One region of the Bradyrhizobium sp. AUGA SZCCT0105 genome, then DNA from elsewhere that is predicted to be linked to it. Evidence: riboswitches for the same ligand, from Rfam matches in the RefSeq annotation. Region 1 holds a riboswitch; the other holds the start of a gene.
What was found. Region 1 has a riboswitch for glycine ahead of gcvT (glycine cleavage system aminomethyltransferase GcvT). Riboswitches for the same ligand answer to the same signal wherever they lie in the genome.
Positions count from the first base shown of each region.

Region 1 (7,520 bases):
GATGCGGCCGGGCAGCGAGCGCTTCAGCGTGTCGCGCACCGCCATGTAGGCGGCGTGCGGTCCGCCATAGCCCATCGGCACGCCGAACCGCTGCGCCGAGCCGATTGCGATGTCGGCGCCGAGCTCACCGGGCGAGGTCAGCAAAGCCAGCGACAGCAGGTCCGCGGCGACGATCGCAAGCGCACCCTTGGCGCGCAGCGATGCGATCGCCGGCCGGAGGTCGCGCACTGCGCCTGTCGTGCCGGGATATTGCAGCAGCGCGCCGAGCACGTCGGCCTTGTCGAGCTCGGTCAGGGGATCGCCGACCACCAGCGCCCAGCCCAGCGGCGCGGCGCGCGTGCGCATCACCGCCAGCGTCTGCGGATGCACCTCCTTGTCGACGAAGAACACCTTTGCCTTCACCTGCGAGTGGCGCTCGGCGAGCGCCATTGCTTCGGCGGCCGCGGTCGCCTCGTCGAGCAGCGAGGCGTTGGCGACGTCGAGCCCGGTGAGATCGCAGATCATGGTCTGGAAATTGAAGAGGGCCTCGAGCCGGCCCTGGCTGATCTCCGGCTGATACGGCGTATAGGCGGTGTACCAGGCCGGGTTCTCCAGGATGTTGCGCTGGATCACCGCGGGCAGGATGGTGCCGGAATAGCCCTGGCCGATCAGCGAGGTGAACACCTGGTTCTGCGCGGCGAGCTCGCTCATATGCGCGAGCGCTTCGGTTTCGCTCAGCGCCCGGCCGAGATCGAGCGGCGCCTTCTGAAGGATCGACGCCGGCAGCGTCTCATTCATCAGCGCCTGCAGGCTCGCGGCGCCGACCGTCTCCAACATCGCGTTGATGTCGCGCGGGGATGGTCCGATGTGTCGGCGGACGAAATCGGTGGCGGCTTCGTTGATCGGCTTGAAGGGCGCGTTCATGGGCTAATCCTTGGGGTGATCCTCAGGCGGTGTGCGCGGCGTAGGCGGCCTCATCCATCAGGCCGCCGAGTTCGCCCTTGTCGGCAATCTTCAGCTTGAAGAACCAGGCCTTGCCGCCGGCATCCGAATTGACCAGCGCGGGCTCGGCCGCGAGCGCCTCGTTGACCTCGATCACTTCGCCGGTGATCGGCGCGTAGACGTCGGAGGCTGCCTTGACGGATTCGACAACCGCGGCGGCCTCGGCCTTCTTCAGACTGCGGCCGACCTTAGGCAGCTCGACGAACACGACGTCGCCGAGCTGTGACTGCGCGTAATCGGTGATGCCGATCGTGGCGACGTCGCCCTCGATGCGGAGCCATTCGTGGTCGGACGTGTACAGCGTCGTCATGGGGATAGATCCTTTGGCGTTTAGCGTTTGTAGGTATTGGGAACGAAGGGCGTGGCGGCGACCTTGAGCGGCAGCCGCTGGCCGCGCACTTCGGCGAAAACCGTGGTGCCGACGGCGGAGAGGGTGGTGGGCAGATAGCCCATCGCAACCGGCGCATTGAGGCTCGGGCCAAAGCCGCCCGAGGTCACCTTGCCGATTGGCTCGGTCGAGGTCGGATCGGCGAACAGGGCAGCGCCTTCGCGCACCGGCGCGCGGCCGTCGGGCTTCAGGCCGACACGGCGGCGAGCGGCGCCGTCGGCGAATTGCGCGAGAATCTTGTCGGCGCCCGGAAAACCGCCGGCGCGGGCGCCGCCGCTGCGGCGAATCTTCTGCACCGACCATTCCAGCGCGCCTTCGACCGGCGTCGTCGTGGTGTCGATATCGTGGCCATAGAGGCAAAGCCCGGCCTCGAGCCGCAGGCTGTCGCGGGCGCCGAGCCCGATCGGCAGCACGTCGGGATTGTCCAATAGCGCACTGACCAGGGCTTCCGCCTTGTCTGCAGGCACGGAAATCTCAAAGCCGTCCTCGCCGGTATAGCCGGAGCGCGAGACGAAGCAGTCGATGTCACTGAGGCGGCGCGGACCTGCGTCCATGAATTTCATCGAACTGACATCTGGACAGAGTTTCGCCAGCGCCGATTCGGCTTTCGGCCCCTGCAGCGCGATCAGCGCGCGGTCGGCCAGCGACACGATCTCGCAGGCATCGGAGAGATGCGCCCGCAGATGCGCCTCGTCCTCGGCCTTGCAGGCGGCGTTGACCACCAGGAACAGGTGATCGCCGAAATTCGCCACCATCAGATCGTCGAGCAGGCCGCCGTCGTCGTTGGTGAATTGCGCGTAGCGCTGCCGTCCCGGCGCGATGCTGACGATGTCCTGCGGCACCAGTTTTTCCAGCGCGAGCGCCGCGTCGCCGACCTTGCCGGATTTGGCCTTCAGCACGAGCTGTCCCATGTGGGACACGTCGAACAGGCCGGCTTCCTTGCGGGTGTGGAGATGCTCCTTCAGCACGCCGGCCGTGTATTGCACCGGCATGTCGTAGCCGGCGAACGGCACCATCTTGGCCCCACGTGCCAGATGCAGCGCGTGCAGCGGGGTCTGTTTCAGCGGGGAGGTTTCGCGCGCAGACATCACAGGGCCCTCGCGGTTCCCGCAGGGGACCTATTTCCCCTTGAGAAACCTGCAGAAAGCCCCATCTGTCGCTGTGCCTGAGAGTATTATCCCGTCGGCGGACGCATCGGGGAGAACCAACCCCAGCGCCTCTTTCCAGATGTTAGACGTCACGCGGTCCTTTTGCCTGAGAGTTTCCGGGGCGGTTGCTCCTTCGGCGCCGGCGGTAAGGCCGGTCTCTCCCGACGTGACTAGTAACAGGTAGGTAGAAAACACGGCGCCACCAAGACTGTCAACGCAGCTGCAGCAACTATCCAATGGGGCTTTGTGCTGCCGCGGCAAGCCCATGATCCGCCTGCACAGTTTCTGGACACCGCAGCTGGCAATGTCTAAAAGCGTTCGGCCGGAAAATGACGCCTTTTTGCGGCTGGCCGGCCCCTTTTTCCGATTGGATGAACATGAGCAGCGTCAACGACATCAGGTCGACATTTCTGAACTTCTTCAAGGAGAACGGCCACGAGATCGTGGCGTCGTCGCCGCTGGTTCCGCGCAACGACCCGACCCTGATGTTCACCAATGCCGGCATGGTGCAGTTCAAGAACGTCTTCACCGGTGTCGAGAAGCGCAGCTATCAGCGCGCCACGACGTCGCAGAAGTGCGTGCGCGCCGGCGGCAAGCATAACGACCTCGACAATGTCGGCTACACCGCGCGCCATCTCACTTTCTTCGAGATGCTCGGCAACTTCTCGTTCGGCGACTACTTCAAAGAGCGCGCGATCGAGCTCGCTTGGAATCTGATCACCAAGGATTTCGGGCTGAAGAAGGACAAGCTTCTCGTCACCGTCTACCACACCGACGACGAGGCGGCCGGCTACTGGAAGAAGATCGCAGGGTTCTCGGATGACCGCATCATCCGCATCCCGACTTCAGACAATTTCTGGGCGATGGGCGATACCGGCCCGTGCGGTCCGTGCTCCGAGATCTTCATCGATCGCGGCGAGCACATCTGGGGCGGACCTCCGGGCAGCCCGGAGGAGGACGGTGATCGCTTCCTCGAATTCTGGAACCTGGTGTTCATGCAGTACGAGCAGGTGACGAAGGAAGAGCGCGTGGCGCTGCCGCGTCCCTCGATCGACACCGGCATGGGGCTGGAGCGCATGGCCTGCATCCTGCAGGGCGTCGAGAGCGTGTTCGAGACCGATCTGTTCCGCCATCTGATCGATGCGGCCGCATCGGCCCTCGGCCATGGGCCGAACGAGCAGAACGTGGCGTCGTACCGGGTGATGGCCGACCATCTGCGCTCCTCGGCGTTCCTGATCGCCGACGGCGTGCTGCCGTCGAACGAGGGCCGCGGCTATGTGCTGCGCCGGATCATGCGCCGCGCGATGCGTCACGCACAGCTCTTGGGCGCGAGCGAGCCGCTGATGCATCGCCTGGTCTGGGCGCTGGTCCGCGAGATGGGCCAGGCCTATCCGGACCTGGTGCGCGCGGAGAAGCTGATCGAGGAGACGCTGCAGCTGGAAGAGACCCGCTTCCGCAAGACGCTGGTGCGCGGCCTGTCGATCCTCGATGAGAAGAGCGCCGGCCTCAAGAAGGGCGACATGTTCGACGGCGACACCGCGTTCACGCTGTACGACACTTATGGCTTCCCGTTGGACCTGACACAGGACGCGCTGAAGTCGCGCGGCATCAGCGTGGACCAGGCATCGTTTACCGATGCGATGAACCGCCAGCGCGAGAAGGCGCGCGCTTCCTGGGCAGGCTCTGGCGAGGCGGCGACCGAGACCATCTGGTTCCCGCTGCGCGAGAAGCTCGGCGCAACCGAATTCCTTGGCTATGAGACCGAGAGCGCGGAAGGCGTGGTGACGGCGCTGGTCAAGGACGGCGCCGAGGTCGACGGCCTCGAGGCCGGCGAGAGCGGCGCGATCGTGCTGAACCAGACGCCGTTCTATGCCGAGTCCGGTGGTCAGGTCGGCGACGTCGGCATCCTCACGGGCGAGGGCGTCAAATTCCGCGTCACCGACATGCAGAAGAAGGCCGGCGACCTGTTCGTGCATGTCGGCACGGTGGAGCAGGGCACGCTGAACGTCGGCACCGCCCTGCAGCTCGAGGTCGACCACGCCAGGCGTTCGTCGATCCGCGCCAACCACTCGGCGACGCATCTGCTGCATGAGGCGCTGCGCCAGGTGCTCGGCGACCACATCGCGCAGCGCGGCTCGCTGGTCGCGCCCGATCGCCTGCGCTTCGATTTCGTGCATCCGAAGCCGATCACGCCGGAAGAGCTCGCCCGGGTCGAGGACATCGCCAACAACGTCGTGCTCGAGAATGACGAGGTGACGACCCGCGTCATGGGTGTTGACGACGCCCGCGAGGCCGGTGCGCGCGCACTGTTCGGCGAGAAGTATGGCGACGAGGTTCGCGTCGTCTCGATGGGCAAGAGCGCCCGCGAGCACGGCCAGAACGCGCTCGGCTGGTCGGTCGAGCTCTGCGGCGGCACCCATGTCCGCCGCACCGGCGACATCGGCCTGATTTCGGTGACCAGCGAGAGCGCGGTCGCCTCCGGCGTCCGCCGCATCGAGGCGCTGACCGGACATCATGCGCGCAAGCACGCCAATGACACCATGACGCTGGCGAAGACCGCGGCGGCCGAGCTGCGCACTACGATCGAGGATGTGCCGGCGCGCATCGCGGCTCTGATGGAGGAGCGCAAGAAGCTCGAGCGCGACCTGTCGGATGCCCGCAAGAAGCTCGCGATGGGCGGCGGAGCGTCGTCGAACGGCGCGGCCTCCGGCGTTCGCGAGGTCGGCAACGTCAAGCTGCTCGCGCGCGCGGTCGAAGGCGTCGAGACCAAGGACCTGAAGAGCCTGGTCGACGATGGCAAGAAGCAGATTGGCTCCGGCGTGGTCGCGATCGTCGGCGTCACCGAGGACGGCAAGGCCGGCATCGTGGTCGGCGTCACCGCTGACTTGACCTCGCGCTTCAACGCGGTCGAGCTGGTTCGCAAGGGCTCCGAAGTGCTCGGCGGCAAGGGCGGCGGCGGCCGGCCCGACATGGCGCAGGCTGGTGGGCCCGACGGCGCCAAGGCCGATGCCGCGCTATCGGCGATCGAGCAGGCCATGACTCAACAGGCATCGGCCGGCGCCTGACGGAGAGGCTGATCGTGGCGACGGCTCCGGGTAGGCCCACGATCAGCGATCCCGGACTGCGGGAGCGTCTCTACGAGCTGCTCGAGCAGGACCACCTGCCATATTCGGTCGGCGCGCGATTTGTCCGGCTTGTCGTCGCGATCATCACCGTCGACGTGCTGGCGGCGATCCTGGCGTCGGTGCCCGAGATCGATGCCCAGTTCTGGTGGCTGTTCACGGCGATCGAGATCACCGCGGTGACCGCCTTCGCGCTGGAATATGCCGCGCGGCTCTGGAGCGTGGTCGGCCGCTCGCTGCGCGACATGACGCCGTTGCAGGCGCGGTTGGAATACGCCTGCTCGGCGCTCGGCGTGATCGACCTGCTCGCCTTCCTGCCGTCGGCCATCGCGCTTGCGATCGGTGACAAGACCGCGCTGGTGCTGTTCGGCATGCTGCCGTTCCTCAAGCTGGTGCGCTATTCGACCGCGATGCGCTCGCTGCTGGCGGCGCTGCATGCCGAGCGGCGCACGCTGTTCGGCTGCGTCGTGATCCTGACCGGTGCGGTGCTGCTGTTCGCCTCGCTGCTCTATGCGATCGAGCACAAGGTGCAGCCGGACAAGTTCGGCACCATGCCGCAGGCGATGTGGTGGGCGATCGTGACGCTCGGCACCGTCGGTTACGGCGATGTCGTCCCGGTGACGCCACTCGGCCGGATGGTCACGGTGGTTGCGATCGTGGTCGGCTTTGCGATGATCGCACTGCCTGTAGCGATCGTCTCGACGGCGTTCGCCGATGAGGTGCGGCGCCGCGACTTCGTCGTGACCTGGGGCATGTTGGCGCGGGTGCCGCTGTTCTCGCATCTCAACGCCGCCGAGATCGCCGACATCATGCGGCTCTTGCGGTCGCAGACCATCGAGGCCGGCGAGGTGCTGGTGCGGCGTGGCGATCCGGCGTCGTCGATGTATTTCATCACCGCCGGCGAGGTCGAGATCGACCTGCCGAGCCAGCGGGTGCGGCTTGCCGACGGCTCGTTCTTCGGTGAGATCGCCCTGCTCAGGCGGACCAACCGTTCCGGCACGGTGACGGCGACGCGGAAGGCCAAGCTGCTGCTGCTCGATGCGCAGGACTTCCATGCCCTGATCGAGCGGATGCCGGCGCTCGCCGCGCATGTCAGGGAGACGGCGGAGGCGCGACTCGCCGATCCGCTCGCGGCCGGTGGCGACCTTGCCGCCAGCGAGATCGCCCAGGCGCCGAACGAGACCGACGGCGGCATCCGCGACTAGAGCATTTCGGTTCTGATTGAATCAGAACCTTCGCTCGAAAACGCTCTAGTCTCTCCGCAGGAACACGTAATCCGCCGAATACGCCGCGCTCTTCAGTGCGCCTGATTTGTCGCAGGCGCCGCTGAGCTCGCCGCCCGAGGTGTTGATCCGCTGCACGGTCGCAACGCTCGTGAGCAGGCCGTTGCCGCGGTGGGAGATCACCTCGAGCTTCAGCCAGGGAATGTCCGCTGGCGTTGCGCCGGGCGCGCTGCCGGCGGTGCGAGCGGTCACGGCGCTGCCGTCGACATGCTCCCAGTTCGGACCGGCATAGTGCCGGCCGACGGTGCGGCCACCGGCGATCAGGGTGGCAACCGGTTCGCGGAACGACCAGGCGAGCTTGCCGTCGGTGACCGGCTTGCACTCATAGACCTGCACGCCCTCGGCATGGGCGGTGAGGACCGCGGTCTCGTCGGGCGCCGCAACGGGGGTGGGGAGCGGATCGGCAGCGAGTGCCGCCGATCCGGTCAGCAACAAGGATGCGAGCGTCACCCGGCCGGGAAAGGTCATGGTCACGCTCGCTATTGTGTTCGGCAACAGGCGGCCGTTAGGCCGCCATCGCCTTTCCGAGATTCTCGGCGACCTTGTCGAGGAAGCCGGTGGTGGAGAGCCAGCGCTGGTCGGCGCCGACCAGGAGCGC
Region 1 is NZ_JAFCMK010000002.1:492,043-499,562, reverse strand. Features, by position in the region: gene gcvP (aminomethyl-transferring glycine dehydrogenase) at 1-903, opposite strand, end outside; gene gcvH (glycine cleavage system protein GcvH) at 926-1,291, opposite strand; gene gcvT (glycine cleavage system aminomethyltransferase GcvT) at 1,312-2,457, opposite strand; glycine riboswitch at 2,603-2,691, opposite strand; gene alaS (alanine--tRNA ligase) at 2,895-5,582, shown strand; gene JQ573_RS11390 (cyclic nucleotide-gated ion channel) at 5,594-6,844, shown strand; gene JQ573_RS11385 (DUF3455 domain-containing protein) at 6,890-7,390, opposite strand; gene JQ573_RS11380 (NADP-dependent isocitrate dehydrogenase) at 7,428-7,520, opposite strand, start outside.

Region 2 (7,520 bases), 150 kb from region 1:
ACCCAGCACATCGAGCATCGAGGCCCGTGTCATGCGTGCGATCAACGCGACATAGATGAAGGAGAGCGTGCAGGTCGGCAGGATGATGCGTTCGAAGAACGGACCGAAGCCGGCCGAGATGCTCTTGAAGCCCTGCACCGGCACCCAACGCAGATCGATCGCAAACACCTGGATCAGCACATAGCCGATCACGAACACCGGCACCGAGAAGCCGAGCACCGACAGCCCCATCACGCAGCGATCGATCCAGGTGCCGTGTTTCCATGCCGCGATCACGCCAAGCGGCACCGCCACCAGGATCGAAAGCACGATGGTGGCGAGTGCGACCGAGATCGAGGGCTCGAGGCGCGGACCGATCATTTCGAGGATCGGCTTGTTCGAGATCAGGGAGACGCCGAGGTCGCCGTGCAGCAGCTTGGCGACCCAGGTATAAAACTGGATGTAGATCGGCTCGTTGAGACCGAGCGAGGTGCGTATACGGTCGAGCTGTTCCGGTGTCGCATTGTCGCCGGCAAGAATTGCGGCCGGGTCACCCGGCGTCAGCCGCAGCAACAGGAACACGAACAGAGCCACCACGCCCATCACGGGAATGGCGGCGAGGATGCGGCGGAGGAGATAGCCGATCATCGCTGCTATCTCCTGCCGTCAGATGGTGCGAAGCGAAGGCTGGGCCGCATCATACTCATGGTGTCCCCGTGATGTGTCTCATGCGCTTCTGCGTCTTGTCTCAAGACTAGCGCGAACGTGATGAATTTGCAGGCAAATACTGTGCCAATGGAGACGTCATATCAAGGCGCGGTTCAGGCCGTTGGCGGCCTCCTTTGGTCTGAAGTTGCTATTTCGAATTGCACATGTCGCCATGTGCCACCGACCTGAAACGGCAAGTCCATTCACGCTTTCACCACGCCGCACCAATTGGCGACGAACAGTGCGATGCTCTGCGTTGTCTTGCGAAGGCTGTCGAGCTCGACACGTTCGTTGAACGCATGCGGGCCGATACCGTACGGACCATAGCAAAGGGCAGGGATGCCGTAGTCGACGCAATAGTAGCGGGTGTCGTTGACGGCGGTGGACAGGCGCTCCTGCATCGGAGCCTGGAAGATGGAATGATGTGCTGCCGACAGGGCTGCTTCCGCTTCGCTGCCAGGCTCGCACACCGCTGCGTCTGCCTGAAAACCGCTCCACACGAGCTCGGCCGGATTATCGGACAGGAAGTCGTCGGCCTTGTGCGCCTCCGTCAGGCATTCCTCGATGCCGCGCATCGCCTGCTGGGGTGTTTCGCCCGGCAAGAGACCAAGCCGGCAATCCAGTTCGCACCAGGCCGCGGTCGAACTGGCCCAATCGCCGCCCTTGATGATCCCGACGTTGAACTTGATCGGATTCTTGACGCTGCGGAACCAGCTGTTGTCGAGCGCCCGGGCATTGAGCGCCCTGGTGTAATCCTGGAATGCGCGCACCAGATGCATCGCCGACAGGATGGCGCTCGTACCGGCTTCCGAATAGGCGACATGCACCGGCGTGCCGCGGACGCGCAGTCGAAACCAGACGGCGCCGACCTGGGCGCGCGTGAGCGTGTGTCCGGTCGGTTCGGGAATCAGGCAGGCGTCGGCGCGATAGCCGCGCATCAAGGTCGACAGCGCGCCGTTGCCGGTGCTCTCTTCCTCGGTCACGGTTTGCAGATGGACGCGTCCGCCCGGGGCATAGCCGGCGTCTCTGAAAGCATCGAGCGCGAAGATCATTGCCGAGACACCGGCCTTCATGTCTTGCGCGCCGCGCCCGAACATCCAGCCGTCGTGCACGGCGCCCGAGAACGGCGGTTGTTCCCAAAGATCGGCGGGCCCCTCCGGCACCACGTCGATATGACCTTGCAGGATCAGGCTGCGTCCGCTGCCTTTGCTGTCGAGCGTCGCAACGACCTGCTGCGATCCGGCAAGGTCGATGCCGTCCATCGGTGCAGCCTTCGGATGACTCATCAGGTTGACGTCGGCAAGGCTGAACGTATCGACGTCGTAGCGGCGCTTTGCGAATTGCTCCGCCAGCCAATGTTGCTGTGGGGCTTCCTGTCCGCGCAAGCTGCGGAACTGCACCATGCGCGACAGGAACGCGATCTGATCGTCGAAGTTTCGATCGACGGCCGCGCACAGCTCTGCGGCAATCTGATCCGGCTTGGTCAACGTCTCGTGCGTGTCCGCCACCCCAATGCGCATTGTCCCCTCCCGCGCTGAAGCGCTTTTCCCCAATGTGACGCTAGTCGTTGTCATGCGGTGTTTCTCAGCGAATTCCGACTTGGCCACACGCAAATACGCTCATATTCTTCCTCGTCGGCCGGATAATTAGGGGAAAGCTGCGCGGGCGGTCTCGGTCACATCGACCTGCGACGGCACCATTGAAGGCGTGTCGAGGTCGCGCCAGTCATCGATCGCGCCTGCCACCATCTGCGCCGTCGCAGCCGACAGCGTCCAGCCGAGATGACCGTGGCCGGTGTTGTAGAACACGCCCGGAAACCGTCCGGCGCGCACCACCGGCATCATGTTCGGCATCATCGGGCGCAGGCCGGCCCACGGCACGACCCTCGAGGTGTCGATGCCGGGAAAATGCTGCCGCACCCAATCCACCAGCGGCTGGATGCGGTCTGCGCGGATGTCGCGGTTGAAGCCGTTGAACTCGGCCGTGCCGGCGACGCGGAAGCGGTCCGCGCCGAGCCGGCTGGTGACGATTTTCGCCGCCTCATCGAGCAGGCTGACGGTTGGCGCAGCGTCCCGGCTTTGCGGCGCATCGAGCTGCACGGTGATCGAATAGCCCTTCACCGGATAGACGTTGACGCGGTCGTTGAGCAGGCCTGCGAAGTGGCGGCTCGCGACGCCGGCGCAAATCACGATGCCGTCCGCCTGCAACTCATGTCGCGTCGCGACGCCAGCATCGTGCGAAGCGGCTTCGTTCCAGCCGATGCGGAAGCCGTCGTCGCCGCGCGCGATCGCATCGACATCGGCTTCATGGACGAAGCTCGCACCGCGGCGGATGCAGGCGTCGGCGAGCCCGCGCGTGAACTTGTGGATATCGCCGGTCGCGTCCGACGGCGTGAAGAAGCCGCCATAGCAGGTCGTCTGCAGCGCGGGTTCGATGCTGCGGATTTCGTCCGCCGTCACCGGCCGGCGGTCGAGCCCGCCTTGTTGCAGCAGCGTGTTGACGCGCAGGCCCGCCTCGAATCCGGCCTTGTCGTGATAGACGTGCAGGATGCCGCGGCGTTCGAGATCGAAGGCGATATTCTCGCGCTGTGCGATCGAGAACAGATGCTTGCGCGCTTCGATTGCGAGCCGCGTGGTCTCGATGGTGTTGGTGCGATAGCGGCCGATGTGGCCGACGAACTCGCCGATCCAGGAGTATTTGTGCCAGCTCGGCTTCGGATTCATCAGCAGCGGCGCGTCGCTTCGAAGCATCCAGCGCAACCCCTTGAGGATGGTCGCGGCGCTGTTCCACACCTCCGCATTGCTGGCGGAAAGCTGTCCGCCGTTGGCGAACGAGGTTTCCATCGCGGCGTAGCGATGCCTGTCGAGGACAGTCACCCGGTAGCCGCGTTCGAGCAGGGCATAGGCCGTCGTCACGCCGGTGATGCCGGCGCCAATGATTGCGATGTGAGGCATGGTGGTCTTCAGGCTCCCGTGGGTTAGAGTCGCCGAACCACCGGTGAAACCGGCTGTTTCGACGCCCCATCTGTCACGGTACCTGAGAGCTTGATCCGCATCGGGCCTCGGCCCGATGGCAGACTATCCCCTTCGGTGGACGTCATGGCCGTTTCCATTTGGCCATGCCGTCTCTCTCCAGATCGTCCTGACGATACAGTCCTTTTGCCTGAGAGTTTCCGGGGCGGTTGCTCCGTCGGCGCCGAAGCACAACACGAATGTTGTCGCTTCGATCTCTCCCGCATCGTCGTGTTGGACGGCCGGACCGTAGGCGAAGCCAAAAAATTGGACAAGGCTAAATTTCGGTCCGGCAGTGCCAACGTGTTGTGCAGTGCAAATCGAGTTAATCGAGCGTCGCCAGCAGTGCCGCCATCAGGCGGCCACGCTCGGCGAGGCTCTCGACTTCGATATGTTCGTTCAAAGTGTGGGCGTCGGCGCCCCGTACGCCGAGGCCGTCGAGGGTCGGGATGCCCATCGCGCCAGTGAAGTTGCCGTCAGAGCCGCCGCCGGCGCTGCCATGCGGCAAATCAAGACCCATATCGGCGGCGAGACGCTTTGCCTTTTCATAGAGGGCCATGGTGCCGGCATCCGGCTCCCACACCGGGCGCGTGACGCCGCGCGTGACCTTGAATGTCACGTCATTTGCCGTACCCGACAGCGCCAGCATGCGCTCGACGCCGCGGTCGAGATCGGCCTGGCGCTTGGCCATGCTGAGCGCTTCGCCGGTGCAGGTCGTTGCGACGCAATTGACCCATTGCCCGCCATGCACGATGCCGACCGAGAAGGTGCAGTCTTCGGTGGTCATGCCGTCGATGGCAATGATTTGCCGGGCCATTTCGCGGATCGCGGAACGGCCCGAGGAGAGTGTCGCGCCGGCATGGCTTGGCTTGCCGACAGCTTCCAGATTGAAGCGCGCGATTGCGTAGCGGCCGGTGACGACGCCGTTGTTCGGCCGGCCGGGCTCGGGCACCAGCACGTATTTGTTGCGCGCGGCTTCGGCCTCGATGATGACGCGCGTCGACGGCGTGCCGACCTCTTCATCGGGCGTGAACAGCACCGTGATCGGCAGCGGCGTCGTAAAGGACGCGCGCGCCAACTGCCGGATCGCCTCGATCGACAGATAGTTGCCGCCCTTCATGTCGAAGATACCGGGCCCGAAGCACTTGTTGCCTTCGCGCCGCCACGCCAGCTTTTCGATGGTGCCGACCGGGTGCACGGTGTCCAGATGGCCGGCGATGAGGATGCCGGGCTGACCTTGTTTCGGATGGGGAAAACGGGCGCGGACGCAGCCAGCGAAGCCCTGGCGTCCCGCGATGCGTTCGATCGTCGCACCCATCACCGCCATCTCGCGCGCGGCGAGGTCGAGCATGCGCTCGACTGCGGCCGCATCCCATGTCGGACTCTCGCATTCCACCCAGCTGCGCAGCCCCTGCAGCATCGCTTCGGAATCAAAAGGAAGATTGGCGGGGTTCATGTCTTTTCTCTCTTGTTGTTTGTGCGCGCCGATACGCGTTCGCGTGCCGTACGAAAAGCTCGGAAGACGAGTTTGTAAAGTCAAATGCGCTGCACCAGCGGTTCATTCGTTCGTATACGTTCGATCCTGCCGGAAACCGATTGACGCGCATTGCGCTTGATGCAAGTCTCGATTTCACAAGCCATACAGCATGTTAGTTCGCCTAAATAACGAACCGCATGCATAACGAATAAGCCGGCTTTGACCAGTTACACGTCAGGAGAAATTGCATGTTCCCTATCTCGCGTTGGAAGCACCGCACGCTAGCGGCTGCGTTGACGGCGCTCGCGCTGTCGTTCGCGCCGCAGGAATTGTCCTTTGCGCCGCAGGCGATGGCCGCGGGCAAGACCATCACCGCGGTGATGCATTCGGATCTGCGCGTCATCGATCCGATCCTGACCACGGCCTATATCACGCGAGACCATGGCTACATGGTCTACGACACGCTGGTCGCGACCGACTCCAACTTCAAGATCCAGCCGCAGATGGCCGACTGGAAGGTGTCTGACGACAAGCTCACTTACACATTCACGCTGCGCGATGGCCTGAAGTGGCACGACGGAACGCCGGTGACCGCGGAAGACTGCGTCGCTTCGCTGAAGCGCTGGGCCAAGGTCGACGGCATGGGCCAGAAGCTGATGGATTTCACGGCGAGCTTAGAGGCCACCGACGCGAAGACGATCACGCTGAAGCTGAAGGAGCCCTACGGCCTGGTGCTGGATTCGATCGGCAAGCCGTCGTCGCGCGTTGCCTTCATGATGCCGAAGCGGCTGGCCGAAACCCCGCCGGACAAGCCGATCCCGGAGCAGATCGGTTCGGGCCCGTTCAAGTTCGTCCAGGCCGAATTCCAGCCTGGCGTGAAGGCGGTCTATGTCAAGAACACGGACTACGTGCCGCGCAAGGAGCCGGCGAGCTGGACCGCGGGCGGCAAGGTCGTGAAGGTTGACCGCGTCGAGTGGGTCACGATGGCCGACGCGCAGACTGCGATGAACGCGCTGCAGTCCGGCGACATCGATTTCCTGGAGAACCCGTCGTTCGACACGTTGTCGATCCTGGAAGGCGACAAGGACCTGAAGGTCGAGACGCTGAACAAGTTCGGCTTCCAGACGCTCGGCCGCATGAACTTCCTCTATCCGCCGTTCGACAACATCAAGGTTCGCCAGGCGGCGCTGATGGCGATCAACCAGAAGCAGGTGCTCGACGCGCTGGTCGGCAATCCGAAATACTACAAGACCTGCGTCGCCTTCTTCATCTGCGACACGCCGTTCGCGTCCGAAGTCGGCGGCGAGACCTTGTTGAAGGGCGGCGACATGGCGGCGGCCAAGAAGGCGCTTGCCGAGTCGGGCTATGATGGCACGCCCGTCGTCATCATGGCGCCGGGCGACGTCACCACGCTCAAGGCGCAGCCGGTTGTTGTCGCCCAGCAACTGCGCGACGCCGGCTTCAAGGTCGACCTGCAGGCCACCGACTGGCAGACAGTGGTGACCCGCCGCGCCAGCCAGAAGGCGCCGAAGGATGGCGGCTGGAACATGTTCTTCACCAACTGGGTCAGTGCCGACGTCTCCAACCCGATCGCCAACCTCTCGATCGGCGGCCAGGGCAAGAATGGCGGATGGTTCGGCTGGGCCGACGATCCGAAGATCGAACAGCTGAAGGACGCCTTCGTTCGCGCGCCGTCGCTCGACGAGCAGAAGAAGATCGCGGCCGATATCCAGAAGGAAGCCTACGAGCAGGTCATCTATATTCCGCTCGGTCAGTATCAGGGTCCGAGCGCATGGCGGAAGTCGCTGTCCGGTGTGCTCGATGGTCCGGCAACGCCGATCTTCTGGAATATCGACAAGTCCGAGTAGGCTTGCGGCTTGACGCAATACAAACGGCCGGGACTTGTCCCGGCCGTTTTCGTTTCGCGCAGCCGCGCCGCGACGGCGGCTAATCTAGTGGCCCGATTTAGCGTTGCTCGTGCTCGACAGGCTCGTGAGCTGGGTCTGTCCGACGCCGGCGCCGTTCATCCAGACCATTGCGCCCGCGGCGAACGCCAACAATCCGCACGCCGCGATCGCGCTGCGAATCCATCGCCGGTAGATCGCGCGCTCGTTGGGCGTCGCATCGAGGAATCTCTGTGCGTTAAGCCCGTTGCTGCAGTGAGCCGCGTCGTCGCCGTGTTCGAGGATGGAAGCACCGTGATCGGGCGCGGCATTGCCGACAATCTGATTGCGATCCGCAATCGTCATCGCCTATCTCCAACACATTGATCTCGAAATCTGAGGGCCGCGAAATGTGCGGCCGGAATTTCCAATGCGCCGACACTACATCACGTGGCGATCGCG
Region 2 is NZ_JAFCMK010000002.1:338,755-346,274, reverse strand. Features, by position in the region: gene JQ573_RS10645 (ABC transporter permease) at 1-627, opposite strand, end outside; gene JQ573_RS10640 (ArgE/DapE family deacylase) at 891-2,207, opposite strand; gene JQ573_RS10635 (D-amino acid dehydrogenase) at 2,334-3,641, opposite strand; glycine riboswitch at 3,710-3,824, opposite strand; glycine riboswitch at 3,828-3,932, opposite strand; gene JQ573_RS10630 (M20/M25/M40 family metallo-hydrolase) at 4,024-5,154, opposite strand; gene JQ573_RS10625 (ABC transporter substrate-binding protein) at 5,424-7,043, shown strand; gene JQ573_RS10620 (hypothetical protein) at 7,128-7,424, opposite strand.
Region 2: another riboswitch for glycine. It lies ahead of JQ573_RS10635 (D-amino acid dehydrogenase); the one in region 1 lies ahead of gcvT (glycine cleavage system aminomethyltransferase GcvT).